Regions from separate parts of the Mesorhizobium sp. M0870 genome, predicted to be linked through region 2. Evidence: riboswitches for the same ligand, from Rfam matches in the RefSeq annotation. Region 2 holds a riboswitch; each other region holds the start of a gene.
What was found. A riboswitch is a leader RNA that binds a small molecule or an ion and turns the genes downstream of it on or off. The one in region 2 is predicted to bind cobalamin.
Positions count from the first base shown of each region.

Region 1: linked by a shared signal. The riboswitch ahead of NKH97_RS25165 (ABC transporter ATP-binding protein) and the one ahead of NKH97_RS18025 (aromatic ring-hydroxylating oxygenase subunit alpha) in region 2 are both predicted to bind cobalamin.
Region 3: linked by a shared signal. The riboswitch ahead of NKH97_RS28030 (DUF1636 family protein) and the one ahead of NKH97_RS18025 (aromatic ring-hydroxylating oxygenase subunit alpha) in region 2 are both predicted to bind cobalamin.

Region 1 covers NZ_JAMYOI010000025.1:22,630-28,558, forward strand. The annotation lists gene NKH97_RS25155 (DSD1 family PLP-dependent enzyme) at 1-199, shown strand, start outside; gene NKH97_RS25160 (AraC family transcriptional regulator) at 204-1,037, opposite strand; cobalamin riboswitch at 1,331-1,537, shown strand; gene NKH97_RS25165 (ABC transporter ATP-binding protein) at 1,700-2,488, shown strand; gene NKH97_RS25170 (ABC transporter substrate-binding protein) at 2,534-3,481, shown strand; gene NKH97_RS25175 (FecCD family ABC transporter permease) at 3,617-4,603, shown strand; gene NKH97_RS25180 (metal ABC transporter permease) at 4,628-5,476, opposite strand; gene NKH97_RS25185 (metal ABC transporter permease) at 5,476-5,929, opposite strand, start outside.
Region 2 covers NZ_JAMYOI010000014.1:243-6,171, reverse strand. The annotation lists gene NKH97_RS18045 (glycosyltransferase family 2 protein) at 1-378, opposite strand, end outside; gene NKH97_RS18040 (serine kinase) at 393-1,442, opposite strand; gene NKH97_RS18035 (PqqD family protein) at 1,492-1,923, opposite strand; gene NKH97_RS18030 (FAD-binding oxidoreductase) at 2,052-3,152, opposite strand; gene NKH97_RS18025 (aromatic ring-hydroxylating oxygenase subunit alpha) at 3,178-4,425, opposite strand; cobalamin riboswitch at 4,541-4,742, opposite strand; gene NKH97_RS18020 (DUF680 domain-containing protein) at 5,250-5,447, shown strand; gene NKH97_RS18015 (DUF680 domain-containing protein) at 5,519-5,719, shown strand; gene NKH97_RS18010 (DUF680 domain-containing protein) at 5,789-5,929, shown strand, end outside.
Region 3 covers NZ_JAMYOI010000032.1:27,813-33,741, forward strand. The annotation lists gene NKH97_RS28020 (cobaltochelatase subunit CobN) at 1-600, opposite strand, end outside; gene cobW (cobalamin biosynthesis protein CobW) at 619-1,671, opposite strand; gene NKH97_RS28030 (DUF1636 family protein) at 1,674-2,102, opposite strand; cobalamin riboswitch at 2,141-2,344, opposite strand; gene NKH97_RS28035 (DUF6348 family protein) at 2,715-3,389, opposite strand; gene NKH97_RS28040 (winged helix-turn-helix domain-containing protein) at 3,444-4,652, opposite strand; gene NKH97_RS28045 (NADH-quinone oxidoreductase subunit A) at 4,984-5,349, shown strand; gene NKH97_RS28050 (NuoB/complex I 20 kDa subunit family protein) at 5,340-5,921, shown strand; gene NKH97_RS28055 (NADH-quinone oxidoreductase subunit C) at 5,926-5,929, shown strand, end outside.

The DNA.
Region 1 (5,929 bases), on a different contig from region 2:
CATGAAGGCGAACGGGCTGCTCGGCCTGTCCTCCAACCAGCAATTCATGGGCTTGCCCGCCGACGCGACCGCAAAGCCCGGCGACTACGCGTTTCTAAGGCCGACGCAGAGCGAAGCCGTGCTGCAGCAGTTCGGGTCGATCGCTGTGTTTTCCGGCGGCGGGATAGTCGATCGCTGGCCGGCGCTGCCGATGGCCTGACCGACTACGCCTTCACCGGTATCCAGATCTCCAGCCCGCCATTGCCGCTGCGTGGGTCGAACTCAGGGCCGTAGCGTTCGAATTCCGGCGCATCCGATATCTCGTGGCCGGAAGCCGGCAGCCATTTGTTCCAGATCGTATTGACCGTGCGGCGGATGGTCGAGATGTGTTCGCGGTGGGCAAAGACCGCATATTTCTGCGCCGGCACCCGCACCCGGCTGAATTCCCTCGGCAGGTCGGAAAAATCAGACACTTCGACGCCGGCGATGTAGTCGAAATTGCCGGCATCGTCGCCGTTGACGCAGACGCCATAGGCGACGTCGCCGGCCTCGCCCGGAATGTTGCCGATATAGGGGCCGAAGCGCTGCCATTGCATCGGAATGGCGGCGCTGGTTTCGCAGCTGTAGCGTTCGCCGAGGCCGGCGATCAGGAACGGCCGGCTGGTCTCGAAACGCGGTGGTTCGAGATTGGTGAGGAAGGACTGGTCCATCAGGATCGGCTCCACGAGGTCGAGCTTGTCGAGTGTGCCTTGCGCGCGCACCAGTTCCGGCGTGGTGCCGAACTGATCGCGGAAGGCACGGGTGAACGCCTCATGCGAGTTGTAGCCGGCGTCGAGCGCGACGGAGAGAATGTCGGGCGCCCCGCCGGCCAGCTTGCGCGCCGCCTCGGTGAGCCGGCGTGAGCGCATGTAGCCCATCACCGAGCGGCCCGTGGCAGCGCCGAAAGCCCGCGTCACATGAAAACGCGACACGCCGCTGCTTTGCGCGACATCGTCAAGCGAGATCGCCTCCGGCAGATGACTTTCGACGAACCACAGCGCTTTCTCGGTCGGGTTCATTTTGCTCCTCGCATTGGCCAGATCATCCTGCCGTTTCCTGGCGCGGCCAGTTTGATCGAAATTGCGCATCCCGCGCAATCGCACCGATCCCGTCACAGTCGCACCGATATGGCGCAGCGTTGGAGCGCCCCTTGCCGCCGACGAGCCAAATTCGGCAGGCTTCACTTGACAGCGCCAGGCGGCATCCTCTAAATGCGTAATGTTATTACATATCGAGAGCGGGAAATGCATGTTTCCCCTAGCCGGCCCACCACTCCGTCCGAGAAATTCATTGCGAAGCGATTGGGGGAAATCTACGCTGAAGCGGTGATGGTCCCCGAGTCGAAAGGCGAGGGGTGAAAAGGGAACACGGTGAGATCCCCAGGGGTCGAGGCCGTGGCTGCCCCCGCAACTGTAAGCGGCGAGCAAAATCCGTGAATGCCACTGGCCGGCAAGGCTGGGAAGGCAGGATGGCGCAACGACCCGCGAGCCAGGAGACCTGCCATCACTGAGTTGACCGGACGGGGTGTGCCGGGAGGAAACGCGAATCCCGGTCTTGTCGGCCGCTTCGCCAGCTTCCTTCCGTCGCCAGTTTTGGAAAGTGACGGAAAGTTGGACGGCTCTATCGATCATCGCATCATCGTGAGCACGCTTTGCCATCCCGGCAATCTGGCGGGCAGCCGATGCCCGTAGCGCTTCTCGAAGCCCGTGACCTCTGCGCCATGGCGAACGGGCGGGATCTGGTCCAGGCGGTCAGCTTCTCGGTGGCCGCTGGCGATCGCCTAGCCATCATCGGTCCCAACGGCGCCGGCAAGACGACGCTGCTGCGCATGCTGTCGGGCATGCTGCGGCCAAGTTCCGGCGAGGTGAACCTCGGCGGGCGCCGGCTGGACAGGATTTCCGCCGCCGAGCGGGCACTGCATATCGCCGTGGTCGGCCAGACCGACCAGCCCGATCCGCGGCTGGCGGTGATCGACTATGTCGAGCTGGGCCGGGTCCCGCACGCTCGGCTACGGCGCAGGAGCGAGGAGCGTGACATTGTCGTCGATGCGCTGCGCCGGACCGGCCTGCTGCCGCTGCTTGGCCGCACCATCGGCTCGCTGTCGGGCGGCGAGCGCCAGCGCGCCCAACTGGCCCGCGCCATCGCCCAGCAGCCAAAGATCCTGTTCCTCGACGAGCCGACCAACCATCTCGACCCGCGCGCCCGCGGCGAACTGCTCGACCTCGTGGCAGGCTTCGAGATGACGGTGATCGCGGTGCTGCACGATCTGGCGCTGGTGGCACCGTTCGCCACCAGGGTGGCGGTGATGAACCATGCCCGTCTGCAAGCGCTCGCCGCACCGCGCGAAGCGCTGACCCAAAAGCTGATTCGCGAAATTTTCGGCATCGATGTGCTGCGTCTGCGCCATCCGACCGAAGACCGCGAACTGACGGTGTTCGATGTTCCGAACCGTGCCGCGCCGCCATCCTGATTGAAGCCGTCCCATATCGATCATCCCGTCCACAGGAGCAAACCCTTGAAACGCCTTGCTTTTTCGCTTGCCTTCTCGCTGCTGGCCTCGACAGCCCTGGCCTTCCCGGTAACTGTCGACAGCTGCGGCAAGCCGCTGACCTTCGATGCGCCGCCGAAGCGCGCCGTCATCCAGGATCTCAACATGGCCGAGATGGCTTTCGCGCTGAAACTGCAGCCGTCGATCGTCGGCCTGACCGGCATCACCGGATGGTACAAGGTGGGTCCTGAGTTCAAGGCCGAGCAGGGTTCGATCCCGGAACTGGCGCCGAAATATCCGACGCTCGAAAACCTCGTCGCGGTCGAGCCCGATTTTTTCTTCGCCGGCTGGTATTATGGCATGAAGCCGGGTGGTGAAGTGACGCCCGACACGCTTGCTCCGCACGGCATCAAGACGCTGGTGCTGACGGAAAGCTGCGTCCATCTCGACAAGAGCCGCCCCGCCGCCTCGATGGACCTGCTCTATGGCGACGTCGAAAAGCTGGGCAAGATCTTCGGCAAGGAGGCCGAAGCTGAGAAGCTTGTCTCCGGCTGGAAGACGCGGCTCGCCGACATCACCGCCAAGGTCGGCGACGCCAAGGGAACGCGGGTCTTCCTCTATGATTCCGGCGAGGACAAGCCGTTCACCGCAGGCAAATTCGCCATCCCCAGCGCCATGATATCAGCCGCCGGCGGCGACAACATTATGGCCGACATGGACACCAGTTGGGGCAATACGGACTGGGAAACGGTGGCGTCGCGCAATCCGCAATTCCTCATCCTGCTCGATTACCAGGATGGCGGTGGCTACAGGAAACTGCTCGATTTCCTGAAGGCGCATCCGGCCATGAAGGAGACCGACGCGGTCAAGAACGAGCGCTTCGTCGCGCTGCGCTATGCCGAACTTACTCCCGGCCCGGCCAACATCGAAGCGATCGACAAGATCGCCAAGGCCATGCATCCGGAAGCGTTTTGATGCCTGTCGCCCAAAAGTGCGCAGCGGTTTTGGGGCAACGACATGCATGAACAAGAGATCCTGGAAGTGCGTCGCACGCGTCCTGACAGACGCGACGCATTTCCAGGCTTGCGCCATCCGGCATTTGCACTGGCCATGCTGGCGGGCGCGGCGGCGATCGCCGCTCTCGCTCTGCTGTCGATCGCCTATGGTTCGACACTGATCCCGCTGACCGATGTTGTTGCCGCGCTTGGTCGTGTAATCGGCTTCAGCGGGCACGACGTGGCAGGACCGGTCGGCAAGATCGTCGTCGACCTGCGGCTGCCGCGCACGATCCTGGCCATCTGCGTCGGCGTCGGTCTCGGCGTCGTCGGTGCGCTGCTGCAGACGGTGACCCGCAACGACCTTGCCGACCCGTTCCTGTTCGGCCTGTCGTCGGGCGCCGCCGCGGGTGCGGTTTCCGTTATCACCGTCTTCGGCGACAGTTTCGGCATCTGGACATTGCCGGTCGCGGCCTTCACCGGCGGCATATTGGCTGCCGGCGTCGTCCTGCTGCTGGTGGCGCGGGTGAGGGGGCAAGGCCCGGAGCGGCTGATCCTTGCCGGCCTTGCCGTGTCCTTCATGTTCACCGCCTTGACCAACTATCTTGTCTTTGCCGGCGATCAGCGCGCCGCCCACTCCGTGCTGTTCTGGACCATGGGCGGCCTTGGCCTGGCGCGCTGGGACAACATCTGGCTCGGCGCACTGGGTGCGGGGACCATTCTGGCTTACGCGCTGTGGAACCACCGCCGGCTCGATGCTTTCCTGGCCGGTGAAAATGCCGCCGAAAGCCTTGGCGTGCCGGTGGCGCGCATGCGCCGGATGACCTTTCTCGTCGCCGCCTTCTCGACGGCTATCCTTGTCTCGGTCGCTGGCGTCATCGGCTTCGTCGGGCTGATGATCCCGCATCTGTCACGGCCGCTGGCGGGCCCCTTGCACCTGCGCCTGGTTGCCAGCTGTGCCGTGTTTGGCGCGGTGCTTTTGCTGGCCAGCGACCTTCTGGCCCGAACGCTGCTGCCGCCGCAGGAACTGCCGATCGGCATCATCACCAGCTCGGTCGGCGCGTTCTTCGTCGTCACCATGCTGATCCGCAACCGGCTTTGAGTGCGGCCTGGGTCAGGGCCGCGATTACTCTCCCGAAATGCCCAGTTGCACCCGTTGCTTTGGGCGCTTCGACTGGAACAGGGCAAGCAAAAAAACGCCGGCCTGAACGACGACGATCGTCGGGCCGGTGGCTGCGTCGATGTGATAGCTGAGGATCGTTCCCACGACGCTCGACCCGATGGCGGCCGCGGCGGCAATGGCGAGCATGCGCTCAAAGCTCTTCGTCAAAAGAAAGCCGATCGCTCCCGGCGCGATCAGCATGGCGATGACAAGGATGATCCCGACAGCCTTCAGCGAGGCCACGATGGTCAACGCGAGCAGCGTCAGCAGCCCGAAATGCAGCAGGTTGACGGGCAGGCCGATCGCGCGCGCATGGGCCGGATCGAAACAATAAAGCAGCAGATCCTTGCGTTTTGCCAGAACGATGAGGATCGCCGGCACGACGATGACCGCCGCCTCGATCACGTCGCGCCACTGGACGCCGAGCATGTTGCCGAACAGGATATGATTGAGATGCTGGTCGGTCTCGACTTTGACGAACAGCACCAGGCCAAACGCGAACATGCCTGAGAAGACGATGCCCATGACTGCGTCCTCCTTGATCCGGCTGTGCTGCTTGAGGTAGCCCGTCGCCAGCGCGCAGCCAAGTCCTGCCACGAAGGCGCCGAAGGCAAGCGGGATCCCGGCGATATAGGCGAGCACGATACCCGGAAGCACGGCATGCGAAACGGCGTCGCCCATCAGCGACCAGCCCTTCAGGACGAGATAGCAGGACAACACTGCGCAAATGGCGCCGACCAGAACGGCGACGGCGAGACCGCGACGCATGAATTCGTGACTGAGCGGTTCGGCGATCCAGGACCAGATCGTCATCATGACGCGACCTGCGATGCGGCACGTGCCGCCCGGCGTGCGGCGAGCCGCCCATGTTTGGGTGCGAAGACGAAGGCAGTCAGAAAGACCACGGTCTGCAGCACCACGATCAGTCCGCCAGTCGCGCCATCGAGAAAGAAGCTGAGATAGGCGCCAACCGCGCTCGTCGCCGCGCCGATCGCCATCGCGAGCAGGATCATGACGCCGAACCGATCGGTAAGCAGGTAGGCGGTGGCGCCAGGCGTTACCACCATCGCGATCACGAGGATCGCGCCGACGGTCTGGAGCGCGGCGACGATGCAGGCGCTGAGCAGCACGAAGAACAGGACCCGCAGCCGCCACGGATTCAGGCCGACGCCGCGCGCATGGTTCTCGTCGAAGAACACCAGCATCATATCCTTCCATCGAAGCCCCAGTACAGCCAGCGAAACCGCTGCGATGAGGATGACCTGG
Region 2 (5,929 bases):
CAGCCGCTCATCGTCGATCCGGTCGACCAGCGTCATCAGCGAATAGGTCAGCTCAAGCCCGGGGGTAGCCTCGAAGCGGGCGAGATCGGCCTTGAACCGTCCGGCCAGCGAGATGTCGTCCGAATCCAGGAATGACACGAACTCCGCATCCGGCGGCAGTTGCCGCAGCCCGGCGTTGCGCGCCCTGGCTACGCCCATGTTGGATTGCTGGAACAGTCGGATGCAGAGGTTTTCGCGCATCATCGAGCGCACGGCCTCAGTAGAGCCGTCGGTCGAGCCGTCGTCGATGACGATGATATCGAGATCGGCGGCGTCCCGCTGCCGCACCAGCGAGCGCAATGCCGAAACGACATAGCGCTCACGGTTGTAGACGGGCATTATCACGCTCAGTTTCACGAATCGCCCCGCGCGAGAAAGTCCGCAATCGTGCCGGCTATCTCCTGAGGCTGCGTCCCCAGCGACAGACGATAGCACGGCAGCAGGCGGGTCAGGTCGCTGAAGAAGCGAAAGCCGCTCTCCCGCTCGCCCGGCATCTGCGCTATGCCCGACGGCGCCAAGGCGATCATGGCATCCCTGCGCGACACCGGCACGATCGAACTTGCCCCACCACCGCCGATATGTGGCGCCAACAGCGCGACGATGTCGAGAGTTTCAGGCACCGGCCGGGGAGCGATGTCATCAATGTGAAACGCATATTTGCCTTGCCAGTTAAGCGGGCCATGCGCCGGCAGCCGGTGCTTCAGCCCAAGCCGAGCGAATCCCTGGGGATCCTGCTTGAGTGTTGAAAACAACGGGCGGGCAGTCACGCCGTTGGAGAGGTCGACCAGCACATAGTCGTCGCCGACGCTGTCCAGTCCGTTGAGGAGGCCGGCGGCGACGGTTCCAGATTTCCCGGCCCCGCCCGCACCGGCCAGCAGCACGCCCTTGCCATTGGCGCCGAGCGTGCCGGCATGGGCAAGGCGCATGCCGCGCGCCCCATATTCCCAATGCAGGAAAGCCCGCAGCGGCGCTCCCGGCTCCCACGGCGGAAAGGCGTCGGCCGAAGCCATCAATTGCACGCCAACGCGACGTTGCGGATCATAGAACTGCCAGAAATCCAGGTCGTGGAAATGGTTGCCGCGCAATCCTGCTTCCGCCAGTTGGGTGGCGAAGCCATGCTGCGTGAAGGGTCCCTGGCCCCAACTGGCCGGTACCGCGATGCCGTCAATACCGGGATGTGCGACGAAGACGCGGCAGATGTCGGCAGGCGTTCGGCTGCCCGGAGCCGTGACAAAGCCATGAGCGAAGGCATCCGCCAACGCGCCGGCGCTGACATGCGCGGTCAGATCCAGATGCGGCAAGCTCGCCTTGCGGGTCAGTGGATAATGCGCGGCGCTGCTCTCTGCTTGCGCCAGGACATGACGTGCGTAGTCAGCCAGGTTTTCGAGAGTGATGTTCGGCATGGGTTTGCCTGTTCCGGAGCTGTCCGGCAACGAGAACCTGATGGGCGCTTCAGTTGGCTTGCTTCACCGCGGGCCAGCCGAGGGGCTCCTCGACCTCGTGGATGGGATCGACGACAATGAGATCGGCGAGATCGTCATGGATGTCGACCTTGAGGGGCTCTCTGGCAGCGGCGAGCTGAGCCAGCAATTCGCTTGGAACCGGTCTTGCCATGCCATCGGTTACGGCCGCCAGCAAACCGAATTCGAGCAATTGTGAAACAAAGCCGTCAATCGCGGCGGCATCGAGGGCGCCAATTCCGGTCGCGGCGCCGACCAGTTCGGAGGCAGGCACGCCGGACGACAGTGCATCCCAAAGTCTGCTGCCTGAATCAGAGAAGCCGAAATATTTGCCCGTGGTCAGGTCAAGAACGACGGCTTCGCCGTCGAAGGATTCAAAGACGATATCCTTGCTGGCAATGGCATAGATGCCGGATTGTCGCATGTTTGCTCCCCCGCCGAGCAGGCCGCGGAGATGATCTTCGGGCCTTACGGTCAACCCCACCGTTGCAGGCGTCTAACCATTTGCAGGGTTTTTGGCAAGATGGCGCAGACTCGGGCGAGCGCAGCCGGTCACGCTTCGATTTCAAGCGCAGAAAGCGGCTTCGAGCAACAGGCGAGGATAAAGCCGTCCTCGATTTCGTGATCGAGGATGCCGCCATTGTGACTCATCTCGACGTCGCCCGCGACCTTCCTCACCTTGCAGGTGCCGCACAGGCCGAACTCGCAGGCGGCGGGAATCCGCACCCCAGAGGCGCGTGCCGTCTGCAGCACGGTCTGGCCGGCGACGCATTCGGCATCGACATCGGAAAGCGAAAACCGGATCGGCGTCACGGCCTCGACGGCAACGGCGGCGCCGTCTTCCGGCAGTGGCGAGAACGGCGCCTGGATCTCCTCCACGGCAGGCGCCGCAAAGCTTTCCTGATGGTATTTCGCCATGTCGAAGCCGGCGGCGTTCAGCATGCCGCGCACGGCGCGCATGAAGGGATCGGGGCCGCAGCAGAAGATCTCGCGCTCACGGAAATCGGGCGCCAGCAATGGCAGCCGGATCGCGTCGATGCGGCCCATATGGCCGAACCAGCCCTCGCGGCTCGACCGCTCCTCGATCATGAAGCCGAGCGACAGGCCGGGCATGCGGCTGCCGAGCAGCTCGAGTTCCTTGCGGAAAATGATCTCTTCCGGGCGGCGCGCACAGTTGACGAAGCCGACATCTGTCCATGGCGCACAGTCGTTCAGCCAGCGCAGCATCGACATCATCGGCGTCACGCCGGAGCCGGCCGAAATGAACAGATATTTGGCCGCCGGGTGGCTGTGTAGCGAGAAGTCGCCGGTCGGCCCATAGGCCTTGACGTGCGAGCCCGGCGTCAGATGGTCGAACATCCAGCGCGTACCGGTGCTGCCCGCCTGCGCCTTGACCGTCACCGCGATTGAGAACGGCCGCGACGGCGAGGACGACAGCGTGTAGGTGCGCATCAGCGGCCCGTCCGATGTCGGTAATTCCAGCGTCACGAACTGGCCCGGTTTGTAGCGGAACCAGGTCTGGTTGTCGGAGCGGAAGGTGAAGGTCTTCACGTCAGGCGCTTCGTCACTGACGCCGATCACTTCCAGCACCTGCAGCCTGTCGTTCCAGGGCGTCATCTGGTCGAGATGGCGATAGAGGCCAAGGTCCGTCATCGCATTCATCCTCTTGTCCCCTGGGCTAGGCGACGCTGCGCAGGGCCGGCCGGTCGCCTTCTGCAAGGCGCGGTCCGATGAACGACGCGTACCACTCGACGAACTGGATCACGCCGCCCTCATGCAGCTCCGAATAGGGGCCTGGTTCGTAGGCCGGCGACAAGATGCCGAAGGCGTTTTCCTCGACGATGCGACGGTCCTGGTCGTTGGTCTCGGTCCAGACATGGGTGAGCTCAGCGAGATCGTAGTCGACGCCTTCGACCGCATCCTTGTGGACGAGCCATTTTGTCGTCACCGCGGTTTCCGTGGCACTGATCGGCAGCACGCGGAAGGTGACGGCATGGTCGCCGAGGATATGGTTCCAGGTTGTCGGATAATGATAAAGCAGCAAGGAGCCGATGCGGTCGGTTGAAACGCTGTCGGACAGGTTCTTCTGGACCGCCCGTTTTCCCGTCATGGTGTAGCTGACGGCATCGCGCAGCAGCGGCGCGCGGGTGGCGCGGTACTGCCCTGCCGGATCGATGCGGAATTTGCTCGGCAGGCCTGATGCCTCGCATTTGGCCCAGTGCGCGACCATTTCAGGGTCGCTGTCGGCGCCGTTGACGCCGGTCACGGTCGGAGCCTCGGGGAAGGTCTTGCACAGCTCAGGATGATTGGCGGCGCAGTGATAGCACTCGCGGTTGTTTTCCCAGACCAGCTTCCAGTTGCCCTTCTCGACGATCGTGCTCTCGAAGGCGATCTTTGCTTCACGCAACCGGTGCGGCAAAAGATAGGGTTCGATCATCGCCCGCATCGGCGCGAAATCCGCCGGCTCCTTGGCCAGACAGATGAAGATGTAGCCGCCGACGCTCTCGCAGGCGACCGGCTTCAGGCTGAAATCACTCTTGTCGAAACCGTCGGCCATCTGGCGGGCAAACAGCAGGCGGCCGTCCAGCTCATAGGTCCACTGGTGATAGGGGCAGACGAGCTTTGCCGCCGTGCCCTTCTCCGTGTTGCATACACGGCTGCCGCGATGGCGGCAGGAATTGTGGAAGGCGTTGATCTTGCCGTGCTGGTCGCGGACAAGGACCACCGGATAGTCGCCGATCTGCACGGTGATGTAGCTGCCCGGCTTCGGCAGTTCGCAATCATGGCCGATGAACAGCCAGTCGCGATACCAGATCAGCTCCATGTCGAGCTTGAAGTAGTCCGGATCGGTGTAGAAGGGCTGCTCCAGCGAAAAGCCTTGCCGGCGCCCCTTCAGGAGCCTTAGCATGTCGTTGCGGGTATCCATGTCCTGTCCTCGTTTCTAAGGACTGAACTGGTGGTGATGGAGGAAGGATTGAAACGCAGGCCGGCTAGGTGCCAGACATGCGCTATCCACCTCTTGACCGCCCACCGCGATCAGTCGAGTCTAACAATCTCGGGCTGGTTTCCGGGCTCTGGAGTTGTCCTTGCGGACCATCGCGACACCTTCCCAGGCAGTTGCCCAGTGGTCTCCCGTTGCGACTTGAACTCCACCACCGTTGCGGGGGCAGCGCCGGATTCTGACCGGCTTCCCAATTCTCCGCCTCGTCGTCACGAAGCGGCACCTGAGATGGTATGATCTAACCACGATCGGGGGCGCGCCGTCGGCATGAAAACGACATCGTATCCATGCGGCGCGACACGGCCTGCGAACGTTCCCGCAGACCGTCGCGGGCTGAAATCCACCTCCCGGATGACCATTTTGCCGGCTGCGATATCCCCGAATCGGACCCCTTGGCGGGGTCAAAAAAGGTTAACGGTTTCGAAAAGTGACTATTAGCTCGATCTAAAATCGAACCGAACGGTTCGTTTCTGTTGACGGTGCGTGCAGGACGGTGTGAACGCTGGGCCTCTGAAACAGTCAGTGATCCATCCAGCGGTTACACTTAACATGCTGATTTAAAGAAGAAAAATATACCCGTAGATTCCCTTGGCACAATTTCAAGGTGTGGATTCATGGTCCACACGGAACAACTTCGTGATTGGAAAAGGCGGGGTTGCCCTCCCACATCGGGGCTGTCCGAACGACGCGATTTCATTTCCAAGACACGCCGCTAGACGGACGGAAAAAGACGATACTGGAGTACAAAAATGAAAAAGATCATTCTCACTGCCGCAGCCCTTCTGGCCATTTCCGGCAGCGCCTTCGCTGGTAGCGACCACTACGGTTCGAACGCCGCGGCAGCCACTGCTGTCGACAGCTCGTACACCGCTTCGACCAAGAAGTCGGAACCGGCTGCTCAGGCGCCTGCCCAGGGTGCTGACCGCAACGTCTTCGGCAACAACTAACAGCCGATTCCCAGTCGACGGCGGGCTCGCCCGCCGCCCTGGCGAAATTCAGACATTCAGGAGTATTTAAGATGAACAAGATCCTCATTGCTGCCGCCGCCGTTCTGGCCATCTCCGGCAGCGCTTTCGCCGGCAGCGACAACTACGGTTCGAACGGCTCTAACCAGCCTGCCGCCGCAGTGGACCAGTCGTACACGGCTTCCACCAAGACCTCGGAACCGGCTGCCCAGACGCCCGCTCAGGGCAGCGACCGTAACCTCTTCGGTCGCTAACAGCCAATTTCGCAAGCGACGGCAGCTGTGTCTGCCGTCCTGGCGAAATCCAGAATTCAGGAGATTAAAATGAACAAGATCCTTATTGCTGCCGCCGCCGTTCTGGCCATCACCGGCAGCGCGTTCGCCGGCAGCGACAACTTTGGCTCCAATGGCGCCAATCAGCCTGCGGTTACTTCGGTTGACAGCGCGCATACGAGCTCGGTCCGC
Region 3 (5,929 bases), on a different contig from region 2:
AGATGTCCGGCAGGACAGAGGGGGGTGTGAAGGATCACCAACGACCCCAAGTCCTGGCTCATAAAACCCGGCTTTCGGCACTGGAACCGGCTCTGCAAAAGCCGCATCCTGTCCCGCCAGTCGCGCCAGCCTCCGCACCAGCGCGCTCATATTCGCCGGGCCGCCCTCGCGGAAATAGTCGAGCAGGCCATCGAGCTCCTCGCGCGGCAGCGTCGAGGCTTCGATCAGGCGCAGATCCTCGTCGCGGCATTCGCCGGGCAGCAGCGCCAGCTTTATGCCGTGTGCGCGGGCGGTCGAGGCAAGCTGGTCGCAGCCGTAGCGCCACCAGTCGTAGCCGCCGAGGATGCGCACGAGGATGACCTTGGCGTGACGGGCGACGCTGTCGACCCAGAGGTCGACGGACATGGGATGGCGCAGGTCACGCAGGGCAGCCAGCCGCATCGAGGGCAGGCGGCCGGCATCGGCCTTCCAGGCTGCCGCCAGTCCGGCGAGGTCGCTGTCGGTGAAGGACAGGGCCACGATATCCGCCGGCGTCTGCCGCAGATCGACCGGCTCGGCGAGGTCGTCGAGCGAGGCGGATGTCGTGGTGAGGATGTGCATCGCAACCCGTGTCCGAGATCAGCCGGCGAGTATACGCTCGATCGCCGGGCGGTTCAGCCCCTTCAGGCCGATGACGACGAGACGCGAGCGGCGGTCGTCCTGCGCGGTCCAGGCGCGGTCATAGTAATGATTGACGCGCGGCCCGACGGCCTGCAGCAAGAGCCGCATCGGCTTGCCACCGACCTCGACGAAGCCTTTTACACGCAGCACGTTTTCTTCTTCGGCGACTGTGGCGACACGCTTTGCCAGTTCATCGGGATTGGCGATCGAGGCAATGTCGACAATGAACGTGTCGAAGTCGTCATGTTCGTGGTCGAATGCGCCGTCATGGTGGGACTTGCGGTTTTCGATGTCGTCCTCGACGGCGAGACCGAGCCCGAGCAGCACGGAGGGATCGACCTTGCCATGCGACGTCGGCACGATCTTCACGGCGCGGGCGGAGTGTTCGCCAATGATGGCGTTGGCGCGGGCGGTGCCGGCGGCGTCCATCAGGTCGCTTTTCGACAGGATGATCAGGTCGGCGCAGGCGATCTGATCCTCGAACACTTCTTCCACCGGATCGTCATGGTCGAGCGTCTCGTCCCCGGCGCGCTGCGCCTGCAAAGCATCCATGTCGTTGGCGACGCGGCCTTCGGCCAATGCCGGCCCGTCGACCACGGCGATGACGCCGTCGACTGTGACGCGGCTCTTTACGCTCGGCCATTGAAACGCCTGGACCAGCGGCTTGGGCAGCGCCAGGCCCGAAGTCTCGATCAGGATGTGGTCGACCCTCGGCGTCAGCGCGAGGATCTTGTCGAGCGCCGGGACGAAATCGTCGGCGACGGTGCAGCAGATGCAGCCATTGGCCAGTTCGACGATGTTTTCCTCCGGGCAGGTGTCTATGCCGCAGCCCTTGAGGATCTCGCCATCGATGCCGATGTCGCCGAATTCGTTGACAATGATGGCAATGCGCTTGCCGCCGGCGTTTTCCAGGAGATGGCGGACCAGCGTCGTCTTGCCGGCGCCGAGGAAGCCGGTGACGACGGTGCAGGGAACGCGGGAGAGGTTCGCAGGCGAATCTGGGGCAGTCATGGTCAATCCTTCAGCAGGTCTAAGGGAGGGATGCGGGCAACGAGGCCACGCTTCAGGCTATCGGGGCGGCCGCGCCATGGAATCAGGCCGTCCTTCGAGGTGGCGAAGAGCTTGGCGCCTGTCACGAGGTCGGCGCCGCTGGTCGTGGTCAGGTCGCCGAAGACATAGCTCCAGCACCCGTCGCGCAGGATGGCGGCGCTGAGGCGGCGCTTGCAATTGCCGAGGCATTCGACGCTGCGGATGCGGATGTCGTCGCCGGATGCGGCGCGGCGCGTGTCGTCCGCCAGCAATTCGCCGGCGCGGGGATGAGCGTCGGCGCCGGTCTCATCGCGGCAGGAGGCGCAGACGATGATGGTGACGCCGGCCAAGGCATCATCATGGCCGGACGAAATATCCGCTGTGCCAGCCGAAAAACTGCTGTCGTGGTCCAAGATCGGGCTCCTTGCCCGGAAACCCGCCGGGCGATCGGATTCTAAAGTCGCAGACGGCAGGTCTCCTGGCTCGCGGGTCATCGCCTTGGTAGCCGCCTTCCCGGGAACTCCCCAGTGGCTTTCGGCCTTGGCTCTTCGCTTACAGTTGCGGGGACAGCCGCGGATTTGGGATTTTGCCCCGCACCGCATTCCCTCTTAGCTCTTGCCGTTGCGGGCAAGAGACCATCTGAACCGGATTTAGGCTTTTGCGGGCAGCGGTGTCAACGCAACGCAGGGGCAATCTGAAATCAGGGGCGGGGACGCTTCACTACCACTGACCGCTCTTCGCGAATGCCATCTTCGTTGTTGGGATCAGGAAAAGCTGTAACGAAAGCCGTCAGAAGGATATCTCCATCTTGCCGGTCCAGCCATCCGGCGCTGTCACCCACATCGAAGTAAATGCCATCAACTTTGAAGCCAAATGTGTCTCCAGCAGGTCTAGGGTAGCGTTTTCGGATTGCCTGCGCATGTACGTCCCATGAAAAGGACGAAATCCTATCGAGGCACTCCTGCACCTCTTGGGTCAGCCCGGCTTTGAATCCATTGTTTATCCGCTAGCCTGTGTACGTTGGCTCAATTGTTATCTCCCGGCAACGCAAGGATGACCTGACGCAGCGCCTGGTACCCGTCGCCGTGGTGCCAGTCCTGATCAACGAGGAGCTCTTGACCTTCCGGCCAAGTTTCGTTGTCCAGGAGAATTTCGTTGCCGACCAGTGCTCCGCCATAGCTCGCCAGGAATATCCGGATGAAATGACTGCCAGGGCGAACCTTAGCCGTGAACAGTTTTTCCAAGCGGGCATAAAACGCTGGATATGTCCGGTTGAGAGTGCATTCCACTGCAGCCTGTGTGATCACAGGTCCACCGTAGATCTTCCAGCCAGCATCATTCCGTTGCCAGAATGCAATCTCGGCTTGCATGTTCTCGCAAACATGCTCCGCAAGGCCCTCGATCAGCACATGAAATACACCGATCAGGAATTTTCCGAATGCTTGGAAAATCGCCTGTTCACGCGTGTCGCCCAGTCCAACAAAAGATTCGATGACCGGCTGAGTGCCTAGCAACGGTGAGAAGACGTAGATTTCGAGAACAAGCCTACGACCCGAGCCTGACGGCTCCTTGTCGAAAACTTGGGCTTCAAAGCGCAGGTCTTCCAGTTCAATCCTGACATCGTTCTGTCCACGGATGGCGCTGATCCCATGCGCAATCAACGCTTCGTGAATCAGGTCGAGAACCTCTTGCGATGCCATCATTGAACCTAGGCCGACAAAACTCCCTCAAACGGCTGCAGCCGACGGCTGATGTCAAGAGCGCCCGTCGCTGATCACGCTCAGCAGCGCCGGACCCAAATCCCCGGCAGGCGTCACTTCGATGCGTTCGAGTCCGAGCCAGCCCTGCATCTGCTTCAATTCCTCGAACAGCTCTGCAGCGGTTTCAGGCGGTGCACCGGGCTCCGCATAGGCCGCATGGACGCGCAGTATGCTGGCCGGACGGTCGGCCTTGAGGTCGACGCGTGCCACGATCCTGTCGCCGAGCAGGAACGGCAGGACATAATAGCCATATTGCCGCTTGTCGGCCGGCGTGTAGATCTCGATGCGGTAGTGGAAATCGAACAGCCGCTCGGTGCGCGACCGCTCGAAGACGACCGGATCGAACGGCGCCAGCAGGGCGCGGGCCTCGACTTTGCGCGGCAGGCGGGCGTCTTTATGAAGATAGGCCGGCTTGTCCCAACCTTCGACACGCACCGGCAGCAGCTCGCCCGTTTCAACCAGTTCCTCCAGCCGGCCCTTCATGTCGGCCGGCGACAGGCGGAAATAGTCGCGCAGGTCGCCTGAAGTCGCCACGCCGTGGGCGCGGGCAGAAATGCGCAGCAATTCGCGGTGCGCGTCCTCGGCTGCCGGTACCGGCAGATCGAGGATCGCCTGCGGCAGCACGCGTTCGGGCAGGTCATAGAAGCGCTCGAAACCGCGGCGGTGCGCCGTGGTGATGCGCCCGGCCCAGAACAGCCATTCGAAGGCGTGCTTGGCATGGCTCCAGCCCCACCAGCCGCCCGAGCCTTTCTGGCCTTCGAGCGCGGAAGCGGCGATCGGGCCGCGCTCGGCGACCTGGCGGTAGATCTCTTCGATGTAGGCGGCGTGCTCGCGGCCCCATTTGGCGAGGCCCAGATACATTTCGTCGCCGCGCTCGGCGCGCTGCATGCGCCAGCGCATCAGCGGGTACGTCTCGACCGGCAGGAAGGAGGCCTCGTGCCCCCAGTATTCGAAAACCGTGCGCTTGCGCGTCACGGCCGCGTTGTCGAGCAGCGAGAACGGGTAGGGGCCAAGGCGCGAATAGAGCGGCATATAATGAGCGCGCACCACCGCGCTGACGGAATCGATCTGCAGCAGGCCGGTGCGGGAGAGGGTGCGGGCAAAATGTCGGCGGTCAGGCGTGCCGGTCGGGCGGGGATCGAGAAACCCCTGGGCGGCAAGCGCGATGCGACGGGCCGTGGGGAGCGAGATCTTTTCCTTCATGCAGGCATCACTTTGAAGTGTTTTGACCGAGGGTCGAATGGCTGATTCCAACCCATGCTAGCAGGGTTTTGGCGGCATCCATGTCAGGAGAGAAAAGTGGAGTAAAAAGCGAAGGAAATCAAACAGGAGCGGATCGGACCAGTTTGCCGCGATATGCCGTCCAGGTCGGTGTTTTGAACAAGGTTTGACTTGCTTCGCTGGAAGTGCTGCGCTAACCCTCGCCGCGTTGCAGCATAGGCCCTTAAAACGGTTCAGCGGTTAAACTGTCACGCTTCCGCATTAGGGTCCGGTGCTGTAATCAAAGTGGATTGGCGCCAACGGAAAGCCGAGCATGAACGCACTCTTGAGCTCATACCTGCCCATCGTCCTGTTCATAGGCGTGGCGCTGGTTGTCGGCCTGGCGTTGCTGGCCGCACCCTTCCTGGTGGCCTATCGCAATCCCGATCCCGAAAAGCTTTCCGCCTACGAGTGCGGTTTCAACTCGTTCGACGACGCGCGCATGAAGTTCGACATCCGTTTCTACCTGGTGTCGATCCTGTTCATCATCTTCGACCTGGAAGTGGCCTTCCTGTTTCCGTGGGCGGTGTCGTTTTCGAAGATCGGCATGCTCGGTTTCTGGTCGATGATGGTGTTTTTGGCGGTGCTGACCATCGGCTTTGCCTATGAATGGAAAAAAGGAGCGCTGGAATGGGATTGAACGACAGTTCAGGCACCCTCGTCGCGCCGAAGCCCAAGGGTATTATCGATCCCAACACCGGCAGGCCGGTGGGGGAGGACGATCCCTTCTTCCTCGAGATCAACAATGAGTTGGCCGACAAGGGCTTTTTGGTCACTTCGACCGAGGCGCTCATCACCTGGGCGCGCAGCGGGTCGCTGATGTTCATGACGTTCGGCCTCGCTTGCTGCGCGGTCGAGATGATCCACACCTCGATGCCACGCTATGATTCGGAGCGGTTCGGCGTCGCGCCGCGTGCGTCCCCGCGCCAGTCCGACATCATGATCGTCGCCGGCACGCTGACCAACAAGATGGCGCCGGCGCTGCGCAAGGTCTACGACCAGATGCCGGAACCGCGCTACGTCATCTCGATGGGCTCCTGCGCCAATGGCGGCGGCTACTACCATTATTCCTATTCGGTGGTGCGCGGCTGCGACCGCATCGTGCCGGTCGACATCTATGTGCCCGGCTGTCCGCCGAGCGCCGAAGCGTTGCTGTACGGCATTCTTCTGCTGCAGAAGAAAATCCGCCGCACCGGCACGATCGAACGGTAAATCCATGA